3 regions of the Pseudomonas aestiva genome follow, and region 1 is predicted to be linked to each of the others. Evidence: predicted binding sites of a transcription regulator. Region 1 holds the regulator's gene; each other region holds the start of a gene.
What was found. The regulator FliA, encoded in region 1, starts transcription of late flagellar genes. The targets are predictions, from matches to a motif close to CTAAAGTTTNNNNNNNNNNNGCCGNTAA.

Region 1 (6,127 bases):
ACCAGGCGCGGGAAGCGGCCGAAGACCTTCTTGATCGGCTGCATCCGCGTCTTCATGACCGAGGTCTGCAGATCGGCGGTGACCACGTCGAGATTGGACACGGCCTTGGCCATGGCCTCGTCGCCGCTGTTCAGGCCCAGACGCACCAGGCGGTTACGCACCAGTACCAGCTCGCCGACCATATTCATGATCTCGTCCAGCCGTGCGGTATCGACCCGCACGGTGGTCTCCGCCTCGCTGGTGGGACGTTCGGCGGGCGCTGCCGCTGCCGGCTTGGGCACCGCGGCCTCGGCAACCGGAGCCGGTTTCGGCGCGGGTGCAGGTGCAGGCTGAGGCGCAGCTACCGGTGCCGGCGCAGCAGCAGCAGGTGCGGCTACAGTGTCGGCAACTGCCGCGGGACCACTGAATCTGCCCTTGCCGTGCAATTCGTCGAGCAGGGATTCGAATTCGTCGTCGGTGATCTCGTCACCACCCGCCGCCGCCGGAGCCGCTGCAGCCGGGGCTGCTGCGGCCGGTGCCGCGGCCTCGTTCGCGACGAACTTGCCCTTGCCGTGCAATTCGTCCAGCAGGGCCTCGAATTCATCGTCGGTGATGTCATCACCGCTTGCGGCAACGGCAGCAGGCGCTGCGGCAGCAACCGGCGCAGCGGCCGGCGCGTCATGGAACTTGCCCTTGCCGTGCAACTGATCAAGCAGGGCTTCGAATTCGTCATCGGTGATGTCGTCACCACCGGCGGTCGCAGGCGCTGCCGCTGCCGCACTCGGCTCGCTACCCAGGGCATCGAGCAGATTCTGGAAATCGGCATCGCTCAATTCCGGCTCGGCAGCTGCAGCAGCAGCGGCGGGCGCCGGTGCCGCGACCACCGGAGTGGCAGCTACGGGCGCAGCCGCTACCGGCGCCGGTTCGCTGCCGGCCGGATCGGCCAGGCGGGCCAGCGCCGCCAGCAACTCGGGCGAGGCCGGGGTCGGCTCTTCGCGTTCCCGAACCTGACCAAACATCTCATTGACGGAATCCAGCGCCTGCAGCACCACATCCATCAGTTCGGCATCCACGCGGCGTTCGCCCTTGCGCAGGATGTCGAAAACGTTTTCCGCGATATGACAGCACTCGACCAGGGTATGGAGCTGCAGGAAACCGGCACCGCCCTTTACGGTATGGAAGCCACGAAAAATGGCGTTCAGCAGATCCATGTCATCCGGACGGCTTTCCAGCTCGACCAATTGTTCCGACAACTGTTCGAGAATCTCGCCGGCCTCTACCAGGAAATCCTGGAGGATCTCTTCATCGGCGTCGAAGCTCATTCCTGCACTCCCCAAGAGGGTCTGGGTCAGAAGCCCAGACTGGATAGAAGATCGTCGACGTCGACCTGAGCGGCCACGACGTCTTCACGCTTATCGGCATGAATCTGCGGACCTTCACCCTTCATCGTCTTTTCTTTTCGATTCTGTTCGATCAGCGCGCTGTGATCGTGACTGAAGCCGGTATAGCGATCGACCTGGCTGGCCATCATCACCAGCTTGACGAGGTCTTTCTCGATCTGCCCGACGAGATTGACCACGCGCTTGATCACCTGACCGGTAAGGTCCTGGTAGTCCTGCGCCAGGAGGATGTCGTTGAGCTTGGCCGACAGTTGTTCGGCACTGCTCTCGCTGTGGCTGAGGAAGGCATCGACGCGCTTGGCCAGCTCGCGGAATTCGTCCGCGCCCATTTCCCGGCGCATGAACTTCTTCCAGTCGGCATGCACGGCACGGGCTTCGTCGCCGAAGTTGCCCACCAGGGGCGCGCTCTCCTCCACCAGATCCATGGTTCGATTGGCGGCGTTCTCCGTCATCTTCACCACGTAGGAGAGACGATCGGTGGCATCGCTGATCTGGGAGACCTCTTCGCCGGCCATGCCGCGCGGATCGATCTCGAAGTTGACGATGGCGTTGTGCAACTCGCGGGTCAGCTTGCCGACTTCCTGGTAGAGCCCCCGGTCACGCAACTGGTTGAGTTCATTGATGACATGCACCGCCTGGGTGAAGTCGCCACTTTCCAGGCATTTCACCAGCTCCTGGGCGTGCTGTTTTAGATTCGACTCGAAGTCGCTGAAGCTGTTGGTGCCAAGCTGATCCATAACGTCCCCGCGGCTTTCTTCAGCCGTTCACCCGCTCGAAGATCTTGTCGATCTTTTCTTTCAGCACCTGGGCGGTGAAAGGCTTGACCACATAGCCATTCACGCCGGCCTGAGCGGCTTCGATGATCTGCTCACGCTTGGCCTCGGCGGTCACCATCAGCACCGGCAGGGTCTTCAGGCGCGCATCGGCGCGTACCTGGCGCAGCAGGTCGATGCCGGTCATGCCGGGCATGTTCCAGTCGGTGACGAGAAAATCGAAGTTGCCGCTCTGCAACATCGGCAGGGCGGTGTTGCCGTCGTCTGCTTCGGCGGTATTGGTGAATCCCAGATCGCGCAGCAAATTCTTGATGATGCGTCTCATCGTGGAAAAATCATCCACGATGAGGATTTTCATGTTCTTGTCCAAGTCGACCTCCGTCCTAATCCGCACACACGCCGCAAGGCGCGCCTAAGCAATCGTAGTAGCCTGAGTACCAGCCGGTTAACGCGAACGCCATTCCGCCAGCCGCGCCCGCAGGCGTGCCGCGCATTGACTGTGAAGTTGGCAGACGCGTGACTCGCTCACGCCCAGCACCTCGCCGATTTCCTTGAGGTTGAGTTCCTCGTCGTAATACAGCGAGAGCACCAGACGTTCACGCTCCGGAAGATTGGCGATGGCGTCGGCCAGGGCCTTGCGGAAGCGCTCGTCTTCCAGACCGCGACCGGGTTCGAGTTCATGCGAACCGCTCTCCTCGAGCCCATGCTCACCACCCTCCATGAGGTCGTCGAAACTGAACAGGCGACTCCCCATGGTGTCGCCAAGGATGCCGTAGTACTCATCCAGACTCAATTTAAGTTCGGCCGCGACTTCGGAATCTTTAGCGTCGCGACCCGTGCGCGCTTCCACGGCGCGAATGGCGTCGGTGACCATGCGCGTGTTGCGGTGCACCGAGCGCGGCGCCCAGTCGCCCTTGCGGACCTCGTCGAGCATGGCGCCGCGGATGCGGATGCCGGCGTAGGTCTCGAAGCTGGCGCCCTTGCCGGCGTCATATTTGCGCGAGGCCTCCAGCAGACCGATCATGCCGGCCTGCATCAGGTCCTCGACCTGCACGCTGGCCGGCAGACGCGCCAGGAGGTGGTAGGCGATGCGTTTCACCAACGGCGCGTAGCGGTTGATGAGTTGCTCCTGCTGGGTACGTTCCGAGGTTTTGCTGTACATGCGAAGCCCGCTGGATGCTGTCATGCGTGGGTACCGATGGCTGGTTGCACAAGGCGCTCGACAAAGAACTCGAGATGGCCGCGCGGATTGGCGGGCAACGGCCAGCCATCGACTCTCTGAGCTACCGCACGGAAGGCCAGCGAGGCCTTGGCACGCGGAAAGGCTTCGAACACGGGGCGCTGTTTCTGTACGGCTTTGCGCACCGCCTCGTCGAACGGAATGGCGCCCACATACTGCAGGGCGACATCCAGGAATCTGTCGGTCACCTTGGTCAGCTTAGCAAAGAGATTGCGACCTTCCTGGGGCGTCAGCGCCATGTTCGCCAGAACCCGGAAACGGGTGACGCCATGGTCGCGATTGAGCAGCTTGATCAGGGCGTAGGCATCGGTGATGGAGGTGGGCTCGTCGCACACCACCACCAGGACTTCTTGGGCGGCGCGAACGAAGCTGACCACCTGGTCGCCGATGCCGGCAGCGGTATCGACGATGAGCACATCGAGGTTCTCGCTGATGTCGCTGAAGGCCTGGATCAGACCGGCGTGCTGGGCCGGCGTCAGATTGACCATCGCCTGGGTGCCCGAGGCCGCCGGAACGATGCGGATGCCGCCCGGGCCGTGCAGCAGCACGTCGCGCAGCTCGCACTCGCCGGAGATGACGTCGGCCAGGGTGCGCTTGGGCGACAGGCCGAGCAGAACGTCGATGTTGGCGAGGCCCAGGTCGGCGTCGAGCAGCATGACGCGCCGCCCGATATCGGCCAGGGCCAAGGCCAGGTTGACCGACACATTGGTCTTGCCGACACCGCCTTTACCGCCCGTGACCGCTATGACTTGGACGGGATGCATGCTACCCATTGCCTGATACCTTTGATTGAAATCCGTCACACTTTAGACTAAGTGCATTTGGCGTGCCCAGGCATGCAATGCACCACTACCGTTCGTCTGCGCTAACCGGCGCGGCGGGCATTGCCTTGATACAGGCCGGCAAGCATGCCGGCCATGGTTTCTTCGCTCGGCTCCTCGGAGGCCTGCAGGCTCACCGCACGGCTCACCAGCTGGTGGCTGCGGGCCGGATGCAGGTCGTCCGGGATACGCGGGCCGTCGGCGATATAGGCCACCGGCAGACGCTGGCTGATGGCCAGGCCCAGGGCTTCGCCGAGGCTGGCGGCTTCGTCCAGCTTGGTCAGCACGCAGCCGCTCAGGCCGCAGCGCCGATAGCTGTGGTAGGCCGCCTTGAGCACCTGGCTCTGGCTGGTGACACCCAGTACCAGATAATTGCGAATCTTCAACTGGCGGTTGGCCAGGGCTTCGAGCTGCACCTTGAGCGCCGGATCATTGGCGGGCATGCCCGCGGTGTCGATCAGCACCAGGCGCTTGCGCGCCAGGGGTGCCAGCGCCTGGGCCAGGGACTGGCCGGGATCGACCAGGGTGACCGGCACGTCGAGGATGCGGCCGAGGGTCTTGATCTGCTCCTGGGCACCGATGCGGAAGCTGTCCATGCTGACCAGCGCCAGACTCTGGGGGCCGTACTTGAGCACGTAGTTGGCGGCGAGCTTGGCCAGGGTGGTGGTCTTGCCCATGCCGGCCGGACCGACGAAGGCGACAACACCGCCCTCCTCCAGGATCTTGGCGTCGGTGGTCTTGGCCAGCTGGGCGAAATTGGCCAGCAGCATGCGCCAGGCATGCCGCGGGTCCTGGATCTTGGCGACGCTGTCGAGCAGGTGGCGAGCCAGATCGGCGGGCAGGCCCATGCGCTGCAGACGGCGCCAGAGGCCGGCCTGTTGCGGACGGGTGGACTGCACCTGGGTCCAGGCCATGGAGCCAAGCTGGACTTCCAGCAGTTCACGCAGGCCACTGAGTTCGCTGCGCATGGCTTCCAGGGCGCGGCGGTCTTCCGGCGCGGCACTGGCGGCAGGCGCAGCGGCGGCGGTGGGCTGAGGGGCACGTGGCGGGGCGATCACCGGCTCGCGACGGCTGTCGGCGGCGCTGATGGCGCCCAGCAGCTGCTTGTCCTTCGGCGCGGCCGAGGGCACGCCCGGGGCGCGGATGCTGAGGTCGGCATGGGCCTGGGCGATCTTCGCATGGGTCTTGCGCAACTCCGCCTGCAGCTCCGCGTTGGGCGCGGCCGGTGCCGGAGCCTGGTAGTCCAGCGCCGCGGTCAGCTCGACCCCGCCGGCGACCCGGCGGTTGCTGAGGATGGCGGCATCCGGGCCCAGCTCGTCGCGTACCAACTTCATGGCTTGACGCATATCGGCAGCGAAGAAACGTTTGACTTGCATGATCTAGACCTCAGCCATTCTGGCCAACGGTAGCGACGATGGTGACCTGCTTGTTGTCCGGAATTTCCTGGTAGGCCAGTACACTCATGTTCGGTGCCGCCATCCGGGCGAAGCGGGACATCATCCCGCGGATCGCACCGGCCACCAGCAGCACCACTGGCTTACCCATCATTTCCTGACGCTGCGCTGCCTCGATAAGGGAACGCTGCAGTTTTTCAGCCATGCCAGGCTCGAGGAACATGCCGTCCTCGGCGCCTTGACCGGCCTTCTGCATACTACTTAGCAACATCTGTTCCAACCTTGGCTCAAGGGTGATAACAGGCAGCTCAGGCTCCATTCCCACGATGTTCTGGACGATCGCGCGGGACAGGGCGACCCGCACGGCACCCGCGATGGCGGCGGGATCTTGACTCCGCGGCCCGACGTTGGCGATGGCTTCGGCGATGGTACGGATGTCGCGGACCGGTACCTGCTCCTGCAGCAGCTGCTGGAGGATCTTGAGCAGGGTCGAGAGGGAGACGATGCCGGGCACCAGTTC
Region 2 (6,127 bases), 860 kb from region 1:
GATGCCTACCTGCTTGCCGAGAAACAGCCCCAGGGTCACACCCAGCGGGACCGGATCCAGCAGGTTGGCGGGCGACATCCCGGCTAGGGACACCCCGGCATTGGCAAAGCCGAACAGGGGCACGATCAGAAAGGCCACCCAGGGGTGCAGCGCGGACTCCAGCCGGAGCAGCGGCGAGGCATCGTCGGCCTCGGTATCGCCCAGCGGAATGAACAGCGCCAGGATCACCACGGCCAGGGTCGCATGGATGCCCGAGCGCAGCATGCAGAACCACAGCAGCGCCCCGACCAGCAGATAGGGCAGCAGGGCGGTGACCTTGAGGCGATTGAGCAGGAACAGCACGGCCACCAGACCGGCCGCGGCCAGCAGCATGGTGGTGGAGAGGTCGCTGGTATAGAACAGCGCGATGATCAGCACGGCGCCGAGGTCATCGAGGATCGCCAGCGCCGAGAGAAACACCTTGAGCGATGCCGGCACCCTCGAACCCAGCAGCGACAGCACGCCGAGGGCGAAGGCGATGTCGGTGGCGGCGGGAATGGCCCAGCCGGCGAGCGTCTGGGAGTCGTGGCGATTGACCAGGGCATAGAGCAGCGCCGGCACCAGCATGCCACCCAAGGCGGCGAGACCCGGCAGGGCGCGATCGCCCCAGCTGGCGAGTTGGCCGACCGCCATCTCGCGCTTGATCTCCAGCCCCACCAGCAGGAAGAAGATGGCCATCAGGCCGTCGTTGATCCAGTGACCGAGCGAAAGGCCACCCACATACCAGTGCAGACTGGCGAAATAGCCGTCGGCCAGCGGCGAGTTGGCGACGATGAGGGCGATGGCCGCGGCCACCATCAGCACGATACCGCCGGCCGCTTCGGCGGCGCAGAAGCGATTGAGAAAGGCCAGGGCCTTGGCGGGGGAAGGCAGAGGTGACATGGGCAGCAGGACTCCGCGCGGCGGCCCGACCTGCGCTCGATTCAACCTGTCCTACCGCACGATTGCGGCGACACCCAGCCGATAATCCTACTACGGCAGCGCGGGTGGTCGCAGCAGAAAATCGCTTCGGGACCGCGGCCGCTCTGGGTCGCCGCCCGGCCGCTTGCGGTGGCTGCCCGCGGTCCTCGCCCACCTTGCCAGGGCTCCATACAGAGAGGACCATCGGCGACCTCGTTCGACCCAGCAGCTGCTCGCCCATGTCCCAGCAACCCCCTGCACCCTCCCTCCTCGCCCGTCTGCTCCAGGGCCTGCGTGCCTTCTGGCCAGCGCCCTTGCCCATCGACGGTCGCGAACGCCTGCGCGCCAGCCTGGGCGCCGGCCTCGGCATCCTGCTCGCCGCGCTCCTGGCGGCCTGGTGGCTGGAAGGCCAGCCGGTGCATCAGCATGGCGCCCTGGCGCTGGCCCTGGTGGCGCCGCTGGGCGCCAGCGCCGTGCTGGTGTTCGCCCTGCCCTCCAGTCCGCTGGCGCAGCCCTGGTCGGTAGTGGGTGGCAATACCCTGTCGGCGCTGATCGGCATCACCTGCGCGCTGTGGATTCCCGAAGCCAACCTGGCCGCCGCGGTGGCGGTTGCGCTAGCCATCGCCGCCATGTTCACGCTGCGCTGTCTGCACCCCCCGGGCGGCGCCTCGGCGCTGCTGATGGTGCTGATCGGCGCCCAGGATTTCAGCTATGCCTGGAGTCCGGTGGCGCTGGACTCGCTGCTGCTGGTGAGTGCCGGCCTGCTCTACAACAACCTGACCCGGCGCCCCTGGCCCCATGTGCCACGCCCGGCCGAGCCGAGCGGCGAGACGCGCCTGCAGCGCGCCGACCTGGACGCCGTGCTGGCGCGCTACAACCAGGTGCTGGACATCAGCCGCGACGACCTCGCCGAATTGCTCGAACAGGTGGAGGCGCGTGCCTACCAGCGCAAGATGGGCGAATTGCGCTGCGCCGATGTCATGAGCCACGAACCGGTAACGGCCCGTGCCGAGATGCCGCTGCAGGAAGCCTGGGCGCTGATGCGCGCCCGCCGCATCAAGGCGCTGCCGGTGGTGGATCGCCAGGGCCATCTGCTGGGCATCGTCACCGTCGCCGACTTCATGCGGCAGATCGACCTGGACGTCCACGAAGGCCTCGGCTGGCGCCTGCGCTCGCTGGTCCGGCCGAAGGCCCGCCAGGACGAAAACAGCGTCGGCCACATCATGACCCGCACCGTGCGGGTGGCCAGCGCCGACCGCCTGCTGATCGACCTGGTGCCGGTGTTTTCCGAGAACGGCCACCGCCACATCCCCATCATCGATGGCTCGCGCCGCCTGGTCGGCATCATCACCCAGTCGGATCTGATCCGGGCGCTGTACCAGGCGGTACGAGCCTAGGGCTCACACCTGGAAGCGATTCACCAGCCCCTGAAGGTCCACCGCCAGCCGAGACAGCTCCTGGCTGGCGGCGTTGGTCTGGCGGGCACCGTCGGCGGACTGGGTGGAGAGATCGCGGATGTTGACCAGATTGCGATCCACTTCCCGGGCCACCTGCGCCTGCTCTTCGGCCGCGCTGGCAATCACCAGGTTGCGCTCGTACATCTCGCCGATGCGGGTATTGATCTCTTCCAGCGCCACCCCGGCGGTTTCCGCCAGGGCACGCGTGGCCTGGGCGCGCTCACTGCTGCTGTGCATGGAGCCCAGGGCCTGACTGGCACCGCTGCGCATGCCCGAGACCATCTGTTCGATCTCGTGGGTGGACTGCTGGGTGCGGCTGGCCAGGGCGCGCACCTCGTCGGCCACCACGGCGAAACCACGCCCGGCCTCGCCGGCCCGCGCCGCCTCGATGGCCGCATTGAGCGCCAGCAGGTTGGTCTGTTCGGCGATGGCGCGAATGACGTCGAGCACCTTGCCGATGTCCTGGGACTGCTCGGCGAGCCGCTGGACCAGGGTCCCGGTGGCGGACACCTCGTCGGACAAGGCGGCGATGGCGCCCAGGGTGTCGGCGACCCGGGTCTGGCCCTGCTGCGCGGCCTGGCTGGAAGCCCGCGAGGCTTCGGAGGTGGAGACGGCGTTGCGCGCCACCTCGTCCACCGCGGTGCTCATCTCGGTGACGGCCGTGGCTGCCTGTTCAAGCTCGTCGTTCTGTTGCTGCAAGCCCTGCCCAGCGGCCTCGGTGACCGCGTTGAGCTCTTCGGCAGCGGTCGCCAGCTGGGTGGAGGAGCCGGCGATGCGCGAGAGGGTCTCGCGCAGTTGCGCCTGCATCTGCTGCAGGGCGCGCTGCAATTCGCTCACCTCGTCGCGGCCTTGCACGGCCAGGGTCTGGGTCAGGTCGCCCTGAGCGACGCGGCGGGCGGCCAGCAGCGCCTCGCGCAGCGGTCCGACGATGCTGCGGGTCAGCAGCCAGGCCATCAGTACCGTGGCCAGGGCGGCCAGGGCGATCACCGCGATGACGATCAGCCGCGAGGCGGCGTAGCGGTCCGCCGAGATCTTGCCGTCGCGTTCGATGCCCTCGGCATAGAAGTCGCCCAACTCGCCCAGCTGCTTGCCGGTGCCGTCCACCACCGGCTTCATGTCCACCAGGGTCAGTTTGTTGAGCGCGGCGGTATCGCCACGGCGGGCCAGGGCGAAGGACTCGGTCATGCCCTGCTGATAGGTGGCGAAATCACGCTTGAAGAGGTCCCAGCGCTGGTGCTCCTCGGGGGTATCGACAAAGACCTCATAGGCCTTGATGCCGTCCATGAGCACCTTGTTGCGTGCCTCGTACTGACCGACGTAGGTATCGATGTTGCGCGGGTCCGAATCCAGCGCCAGGCGCAGGGAAATGGTACGGATGCGCAACATGTTCTCGCGAATGGCGTCCACCGCGCGGATGCTGGGCACCCAGTCACGCTCCGTCACTACCTGGCGCTCGCGGATACCCGCCATCTGTGCCAGGGAAAACAGCCCGAGAAAGGCCATCATCAGGGCAATCAGGCCGAAGCCCAGGGCAGCCCGAGGCGCGATGTTGCAATTGCGTAACAGCATGGAAGTCTCCGTGGCCTCTGGCCCTGTTGTTGTCAGACAACAGATATCGGCTGCTACCCCTGGGGCTTGAGCACAGCGGTCGCAGCGAACCTCGCCGCGTTTTCGCCGTCTCAAAGGCACTGTCGCCCATTCCGGGCGACCTGCCAGGAATGTTCGGATGAAAACCGGTCCCTCTCGTGCCTCCCCGTTCTCCGCGCCTCGTGCGCTGCTCGCCAGCCTGGTCCTGGGCGGCGGTCTGCTGCTCGCGGGCTGCGCCGGCAATCCGCCGACCGCGCAGATGGCCGTGACCCAGTCGGCCGTCAACGAAGCCGTGAGCGGCGGCGGCAACCAGTTCGCTCCGATCGAGACCAAGTCGGCCCAGGACAAGTGGACCCAGGCCCAGGCAGCCCTGTCCAACGAGAAGTACGACGAAGCCAAGCAACTGGCCGAGCAGGCCGAGTGGGATGCCCGTCTGGCGACCCGCAAGACCCAGGCCGCCAAGGCCGCGGCGGCGCTGCAGGATGCCCAGAACAGCATCCAGCAGATCCGTGAGGAAGGTCAGATCAACCTGCAGCTGCAACAGAATCTACAGAAAAAGGTGCAGCAGTAAGGCTGCCCGCTCTCTTGAAGGACGAAACCATGCGTAAACGTTTTCTGCTCCCGCTGATGTCGGCGCTGACCCTGACCCTGGCCGCCTGCGCCACCCCGCCCAACCCCAATCTGGAAAAGGCGCGCAACGACTACGCCGCCCTCGAATCCCAGCCCCAGGCCACCCAGCTGGCGGCACTGGAAACCAAGGATGCCGGCACCTGGCTGGCCAAGACCGACAAGGCCTACAAGGACGGTGAGAACGAGCGCACCGTCGACCAGTTGGCCTACCTGACCCAGCAACGCATCCAGACCGCCATGCAGACCATCAAGCTGCGCATGGCCGAGGCCGAGCTGAAGAAGGTCGACGCCCAGCGCGGCGAAACCCGCCTGAACACCCGCACCGAGCAGCTGCAGCAACTGCAGAAGGCGATCAAGTAAGGTTCAGGGCGCAGGGTTCTTTCGGGAATCCTGCGCCTCCTGCCGTGGTCCTCTACTGACCTGCGAGCGTCCTGCTCGCCACAGTCCGGAGGATCTCTCATGCACGCCATACGCCTACGCAAACCCGGTGGTCTGGACCAGCTGGAAGCCTGCGAACTGCCTGATCCCGGGCAGCCGGGGGCTGGCGAGATCCGGGTGCGGATCAAGGCCAGCTCGCTGAATTTCCATGACCTGGGCGTGGTGCTGGGCAAGATGCCGACCGCCGATGGGCGCATTCCGATGTCCGACGGCGCCGGCGTGGTCGAGGCCGTGGGCGCCGGGGTCAGCGAATTCGCCGTGGGCGATCACGTGGTCTCGACCTTCTTTCCCCACTGGCTGGATGGCGAGCCGCCCATCGATGACTTTTCCACGACCCCTGGCGATGGCGTCGACGGCTTCGCCTGCGAGGTGGTGGTACGCCCGGCCACGGCCTTCACCCTGGCGCCCAAGGGCTACAGCCATGCCGAGGCGGCGACCCTGACCACCGCCGGACTCACCGCCTGGCGCGCCCTGGTGGTGGATGGCGGACTCAAGGCCGGCGACAGCGTGCTGGTCATGGGTACCGGCGGGGTGTCGATCTTCGCCCTGCAAATGGCCAAGGCCATGGGCGCCACGGTGATCGCCACCTCCTCCTCGGACGAGAAGCTGCAGCGCGCCTATGCCCTGGGCGCCGATCACCTGATCAATTACCGCGACGAACCGGAATGGGGTGCCAAGGTGCAGGCCATCACCGGCGGCCGTGGCGTCGACATCGTGGTGGAAGTGGGCGGCCCGGCGACCCTGGCGCAGTCGATCCAGGCCGCGCGTATCCATGGTCACCTGGCGCTGATCGGGGTGCTCACCGGCGTCGAGGGGCAAGTCCCCACGGCCAATCTAATGCGCCGCCATCAGCGGCTGCAGGGGCTGATCGTCGGCAGCCGTCGCCAGCAGCAGGAGATGATCAAGGCGCTGGAAGGCAACGGCATTAAGCCGGTCATCGATCGCAGTTATCCGCTAGACGAAATCGCCGCGGCCTTCGCCTTCCAGAAGGACGGCAGCCACTTCGGCAAGATCGTCCTGGAGTTCTAACAATGGTCAGACAAAAGCCGGACTGACACCGGCAAGGCTCTGCTAGA
Region 3 (6,127 bases), 1.3 Mb from region 1:
ATCAGCGCGGAGATCAGGATGGCGGTGCCGGAGGCCGACAGCAGGTCGAGCTTGTAGACCGCCGGCATCGGCGTCGGCGTGGCCACGATCGGCAGTGTCTTGAGCACCAGCTTGTCCAGGTAGGGCACCGGCACGTTGATTACCAGGGCATAGAGGGCACCGCCGGTGGTGAACAGCGCCTTGAAGGCCTTGGTGGTCCAGATCGTGACGACCACGGTCAGGATCAGGAACGGCGACCAGGCCTTGATCACGGTACCCAGGGAATGCTCAGGAGGCAGCCGGCCGCCGCCGCCGAAGCCGGCCCCGCCACCCAGCATGGCGGCGCCGCCGCCACTGACCACGGCGGTGGCGCCCGCGGTGGCCTGCTGCGGCTGGCGCAGCTTGAGGTAGCTGGTGAGGGCGATCATGGCGGCCAGCGACGAGGTGATGTCGGGCAGTTCCGGACCGATGAAGTTGGAAGTCAGGTACTGGAACACGGCGAAGGTGCCGCCGCAGATCAGCGCCGGCTTCCAGGTTTCCCGCAGGCCGCGCATGCCGTCCATCATGAACATCAGCCACAGCGGCACCAGCAGCGACAGCAGTGGCAGCTGGCGACCGGTCATGGCGCCGATCTTGAAGGCGTCGATACCGGTCACCTGGCCGGCGACGATGGTCGGGATACCCAGGGCGCCGAAGGCCACCGGCGCGGTGTTGGCGATCAGGCAGAGCCCGGCCGCCTTCAGCGGATTGTGGCCGAGGCCCACCAGCAGCGCGGCGGTGATGGCCACCGGTGCGCCGAAGCCGGCCGCACCCTCGAGGAAGGCGCCAAAGCAGAAGCCGATCAGCAGCACCTGCAGGCGCTGGTCGTCGGTGATGGACAGCACCGAGCTGCGGATGATGTCGAACTGTCCGCACTTGACCGTCAGCTTGTAAAGGAACACCGCCGTGACGATGATCCAGGCGATCGGCCAGAGGCCATAGAGGAAACCGTAGCCGGCCGAGGCCAGCGCCTTGTCCACCGGCATGCGATAGACGAACAGCGCGATGAGCAGGGCGATCGCCAGGGTGATGGCACCCGCCACATGGCCCTTGAGCCTCAGACCGGCGAGCGCGACGAAGAAGAACAGAATGGGCAGGGCGGCGACGAAGGCCGAAAGGCCCAGGCTGCCCAGGGGGAGATAGATCTGTTGCCAGGTATCCATCGGGTGCTCCTTGATTGTTTTTGTAGGGAGGCGGCAGGACGGGGTTGCACAAGATCGCGACCTGTGGCAAAAATTGGTAAGACCAATTTACAAGGGCGACTTCACGCACGTTAAGCGGGGTCTTTGCCCCTGTCAAACGTCTTGATCTGCGACTTTCGTCGGCCAGCACTGCCTGGCTGACGGACCCTCGCCACTGTCCGCGGCTTTTTTCGAGGTTTTTCATGGGGTTCGAACCGGTCAAGCAACGTCGTCTGTCGGACGACATCGTCAAGCACCTGGAGGCGCTGATCGCCGAAGGCTCGCTGCGCCCTGGCGAACGCCTGCCGGCCGAGCGGGTGCTGGCCGAGCGCTTCGGGGTATCGCGACCCTCGCTGCGCGAAGCCATCCAGAAGCTGATCGCACGCGGCCTGCTGCTCAGTCGGCAGGGCGGTGGCACCTATGTCACCGAGGCGCTGAACAGTGCCTTCACCGATCCCCTGCTGCCGCTGCTGGAAAGCCGCGAGGAAACCCGCCGTGACCTGCTGGAGTTTCGCCACACCCTGGAAAGCGCCTGCGCCTACTACGCCGCCCAGCGCGCCACCGAGCCGGACCTGGCGCGGCTGACCCTGGCCTGGGAGCGCCTGGAGGACTGCTACCGGCGGCGCGACACCCTGACCCGGGAAGAGGAGGGCGAGGCCGACGCGGCCTTTCACCTGGCCATCGCCGAGGCCAGTCACAACGCCGTCTACCTGCATAGCATCCGCAGCCTGTTCGAATTGCTGCGCCACCACATGGTGACCAACATCGGCGGCATGCAGGCGCAACGGGGCGAAACCCGCGAGCACCTGCTGGAACAGCACCGATCGCTCTACCAGGCGATTGTCGCGGGTGAAGCGGAAACGGCACGCGAGGCGGCGAGCCGTCACCTGGGCTATGTGCGGGAGGTTCTGGAGGAGGCCGGTGCCATGGCAGGCCGTCTAGCACGGGCCAAACGGCGCGATGAGCGCTAAAAGGATCTGGCGAAAAACATCATGATGTCATTATGCTATTGCAATAAGTTATCCGTCCGCGGCTAAAGTTTAGCGTTCCAGAGCTGATAACCCGGTCACACCTTCCCGCCTTCGCTGGCGTCTAGACCGGTACCCTCCTGTGGAACACGCCTCTTCTTCGCCCTCGTTCATCGATCTTACCTTCACCCCTGCATTGCTCGGTGCCTGCGGTACCGGCGCGATCCTGTTCGTGGGCGGCGTGACGTCGACCACCCTGGCGCTGAGTGCCACCCAGGTGGTGCTCGCCGCCGGTCTGGGCTTCTGGCAGCTGCGTCGCGCCCAGGCGCGCCAGGCCGAGCGCGCGGCCGAGCAGGCCGTGAGCCAGAGTCCGGCCAGCGGTCGGGACGAAGCCCTCGAAGCCCTCTGCGTGGCGGTGCTGCCGGTGTGGTCCGAGCAGATCGAAGCGGCGCGCGCCCACACCGAGCAGGAAATCGTCAGCCTGACCAGTCGCTTCGCCGAACTGGCCGACCGCATCCACAGCGTCGCCGGCGCCGATCACGGCAGTGGCGATCGCCTGGTCAATCTCATGGCCAGCAGCCAGAACCAGCTCGATGGCATCCTGCACGCGCTGCGCGAAGCGCTGTCGAGCAAGGGCGCGCTGCTGGACGAGGTCAACGGCCTGGCCGGTCTGACCGAACAACTCAAGAGCATGGCCAAGGACGTCGGCGACGTGGCGCGCCAGACCAACCTGCTGGCCCTCAATGCCGCCATCGAAGCCGCCCGTGCCGGCGAAGCCGGGCGCGGTTTCGCGGTGGTCGCCGACGAGGTGCGCAAGCTCTCCACCCTGTCCGGCGATACCGGGCAGAAGATCGGCGAAACCGTGGAAACGGTGAACGGCGCCATTGCCCGCACCCTGGAGCTGTCGCAGCTCCACGCCGAACGCGACACCGGCACCCTGAACCAGTCCGGCGAGACCATCGAGCAGGTCATCGGCACCTTTGGCGGCACCACCCGTGACGTGGTCGAGCGCAGCGATGCCCTGGCGAACAATGCCGCGGCCGTGGGCGGCGCCATTGCCGAGGTGCTGGTCGCCCTGCAATTCCAGGATCGCGTCAGCCAGATGCTCGGCCACATCCGTGACGACCAGGCGCGTCTCGAACGCCTGGTGATCGACCGTCGCGCCCTGGCCGCCAGCGGTCAGCCGCTGCCGACCCTCGACACCCGCGGCTGGCTCGCCGAGCTGGCCCGCACCTACACCATGGCCGAGCAGGTCGCCGTGCACCACGGCAAGCGACCGGCCGCCGCCGCTGCCGAATCCGATATCACGTTCTTTTAAGGAAAGCTGTCATGAGCAACAAGACCATTCTGATCGTCGACGACTCCATCTCCATCCGCCAGGTGGTGTCCATGACGCTGAAAAGCGCGGGCTATGACGTCATCGAAGGCTGCGATGGGCGCGACGCCCTGACCAAGCTGGACGGTCGCAAGGTGCACCTGATCATCAGCGACGTGAACATGCCCAACATGGACGGCATCACCTTCGTCACCGCGGCCAAGAAGCTGCCGGCCTACCGGTTCACCCCGGTGATCATGCTCACCACCGAATCCGATGCCGCCAAGAAAGCCGCCGGCCAGGCCGCCGGTGCCAAGGCCTGGATGGTCAAGCCGTTCCAGCCCGCGCAGATGCTGGCGGCGGTTTCCAAGCTGATCATGCCCTGATGGCCCTGGAGGCTGCCCCCATGAACGATGTCGTTCGTACCCGCTTGCCCCTCACCGGGCCGCTGACCATCTACACCGCGGCTGACAGCAAGCCGCTGCTGATGGAGCCCCTGACCGCCGGGGTCACCGTGGCGCTGGAACTGGCCGAGGTCGATGAATTCGACTCCGCCGGTCTGCAGTTGCTGCTGCTGGCCCACCGGGAGGCGCAGCGTCTGGGCGGCAGCCTGGAACTGGTCGACCCCAGCCCCGCCGTCACCGAACTGCTGGAGCTGGCAGGTCTTGCCGACTTCTTTACCGCGGCCGCCGCGGAAGGTGTTGCCGCATGAACATGGACGAGATCCTCAAGACCTTCATCGCCGAGAGCGAAGAATTGCTGCAGCAGATGGAAGCCGCGCTGCTGCAGATCGAGCAGGCGCCGGATGACGTCGAGCTGATCAATGCCATCTTCCGCGCCGCCCACACCATCAAGGGTTCGGCCGGTCTGTTCGGTCTGGACCATGTGGTGGCCTTCACCCATGTCGCCGAAAGCGTGCTCGACCGGATCCGCAGCAACGAGCTGGCCTTCGACGAGACCCTGTCGGCGCTGTTCCTGGAGGTCTGCGACCACCTCAACGGCCTGATCGCCCGGGTGTCGTCCGGCAGCGAGCCCGAGGCCGACTTCCAGGCCGCCGGCGCCGTGCTGGTGCAGCGCCTGGAGCACTATCTGCAGCCGAGCGCCAAGGCGGCCCAGCCGGTCGCGGCCGCCCGTACCCTGGCGGCACCGGTCGATGGCGTCGCCGCTGGCCACTGGCACCTGTCGCTGCGCTTCGGTCCGGACATGCTGCGCAACGGCATGGATCCGCTGGCCTTCGTGCGCTACCTCAACAGCTTTGGCCGCATCGTCAACATCGTCACCCTGACCGATGCCATCCCGGCCGCGGCGGACATGGATCCCGAGACCTGCTACCTGGGCTTCGAGGTTGCCTTCGACAGCGACGCCGACAAGGCGACCATTGAGGCGGCCTTCGAATTCGTCCGCGAAGACAGCCAGATCCGCATCCTGCCGCCGCACAGCCGCAGCAGCGACTACTGCCAGCTGATCGACGATCTGGCCGAGGAAGACCTGCGCCTGGGCGAGATCCTGGTGCGCTGCGGTACCCTGACTGCCACCGAGCTGGACGAGGTGCTGCGCCGCCAGGCCGATCCGGCCACCCCACGCCAGCCTATCGGCGAAGCCCTGGTGGAAGCTCAGCTGGTCAATCCGCCGGTGGTGGATGCGGCCCTGAACAAGCAGCGCAAGATCAAGGAGCAGCGCGCGCCGGCGGGCGAAGGCCAGCTGATCCGCATCGACGCGACCAAGCTCGACCAGCTGATCGACCTCATCGGCGAGTTGATCATCGCCGGTGCCGGGACCCAGCTGATCGCCCAGCAGAGCGGCCTGGCGGCCCTGGTGGAATCCACCGGGGTGCTGTCGCGCCTGGTGGAAGAGGTGCGGGACACCGCCCTGACCCTGCGCATGGTGCAGATCGGTACCACCTTCAACCGCTTCCAGCGGGTGGTCCGCGACGTCTCCAAGGAGATCGGCAAGGACATCGCCCTGCGCATCAGCGGCGGCGAGACCGAACTGGACAAGACCGTGGTGGAAAAGATCGGCGATCCGCTGACCCACCTGATCCGCAACGCCATGGACCACGGCATCGAATCCGCCGAGCTGCGCCTGGCGCGCGGCAAGCCGGCCCAGGGCACCGTGGGGCTGAACGCCTATCACGAGGCCAGCAGCATCGTCATCCAGGTCACCGACGACGGTGGCGGTCTGTCGCGCGAGCGCATCCTGCGCAAGGCGACCGAGCGCGGCCTGATCGCCGAAGGCCAGGTGCTGGCCGACAAGGATGTGTTCAACCTGATCTTCGAACCGGGTTTCTCCACCGCCGAGCAGATCAGCAACCTGTCCGGTCGCGGCGTCGGCATGGACGTGGTGAAAAAGAACATCACCGCCCTGCGCGGCAGCGTCGACCTCACCAGTGAGGAGGGCCGCGGCACCACCGTGACCATCCGCCTGCCGCTGACCCTAGCGATCATCGATGGCTTCCTCATCGGCGTCGGCAAGGCCACCTATGTGGTGCCCCTGGAAGCGGTGGAGGAATGCATCGAGTTGACAGAGGCGGCCAGTGTCCAGGCCAACGGCAACGACTACCTCGACCTGCGCGGCGAGGTGCTGCCGGTGCTGCGCCTGCGTCAGCTGTTCACCATCGAGGAAGCCCCGCCGCGGCGGCAGAACGT

Region 2: a site for FliA is predicted at 4,009-4,036, ahead of AABM56_RS19250 (methyl-accepting chemotaxis protein). Genes of this name have one in related genera too.
Region 3: a site for FliA is predicted at 2,233-2,260, ahead of AABM56_RS09050 (methyl-accepting chemotaxis protein). Genes of this name have one in related genera too.

What each region holds. Positions count from the first base shown of each region.
Region 1 covers NZ_CP150916.1:3,284,318-3,290,444, forward strand. The annotation lists gene AABM56_RS15245 (chemotaxis protein CheA) at 1-1,301, opposite strand, end outside; gene AABM56_RS15250 (protein phosphatase CheZ) at 1,328-2,116, opposite strand; gene AABM56_RS15255 (chemotaxis response regulator CheY) at 2,136-2,510, opposite strand; gene fliA (RNA polymerase sigma factor FliA) at 2,598-3,338, opposite strand; gene fleN (flagellar synthesis regulator FleN) at 3,335-4,165, opposite strand; gene flhF (flagellar biosynthesis protein FlhF) at 4,258-5,589, opposite strand; gene flhA (flagellar biosynthesis protein FlhA) at 5,600-6,127, opposite strand, start outside.
Region 2 covers NZ_CP150916.1:4,142,046-4,148,172, forward strand. The annotation lists gene nhaA (Na+/H+ antiporter NhaA) at 1-921, opposite strand, end outside; gene AABM56_RS19245 (HPP family protein) at 1,179-2,336, shown strand; gene AABM56_RS19250 (methyl-accepting chemotaxis protein) at 2,340-3,965, opposite strand; gene AABM56_RS19255 (DUF4398 domain-containing protein) at 4,123-4,554, shown strand; partial or broken gene AABM56_RS19260 (DUF4398 domain-containing protein) at 4,584-4,958, shown strand; gene AABM56_RS19265 (NAD(P)-dependent alcohol dehydrogenase) at 5,073-6,080, shown strand.
Region 3 covers NZ_CP150916.1:1,956,068-1,962,194, forward strand. The annotation lists gene AABM56_RS09040 (lactate permease LctP family transporter) at 1-1,181, opposite strand, end outside; gene AABM56_RS09045 (FCD domain-containing protein) at 1,403-2,170, shown strand; gene AABM56_RS09050 (methyl-accepting chemotaxis protein) at 2,310-3,485, shown strand; gene AABM56_RS09055 (response regulator) at 3,497-3,868, shown strand; gene AABM56_RS09060 (lipid asymmetry maintenance protein MlaB) at 3,889-4,194, shown strand; gene AABM56_RS09065 (chemotaxis protein CheA) at 4,191-6,127, shown strand, end outside.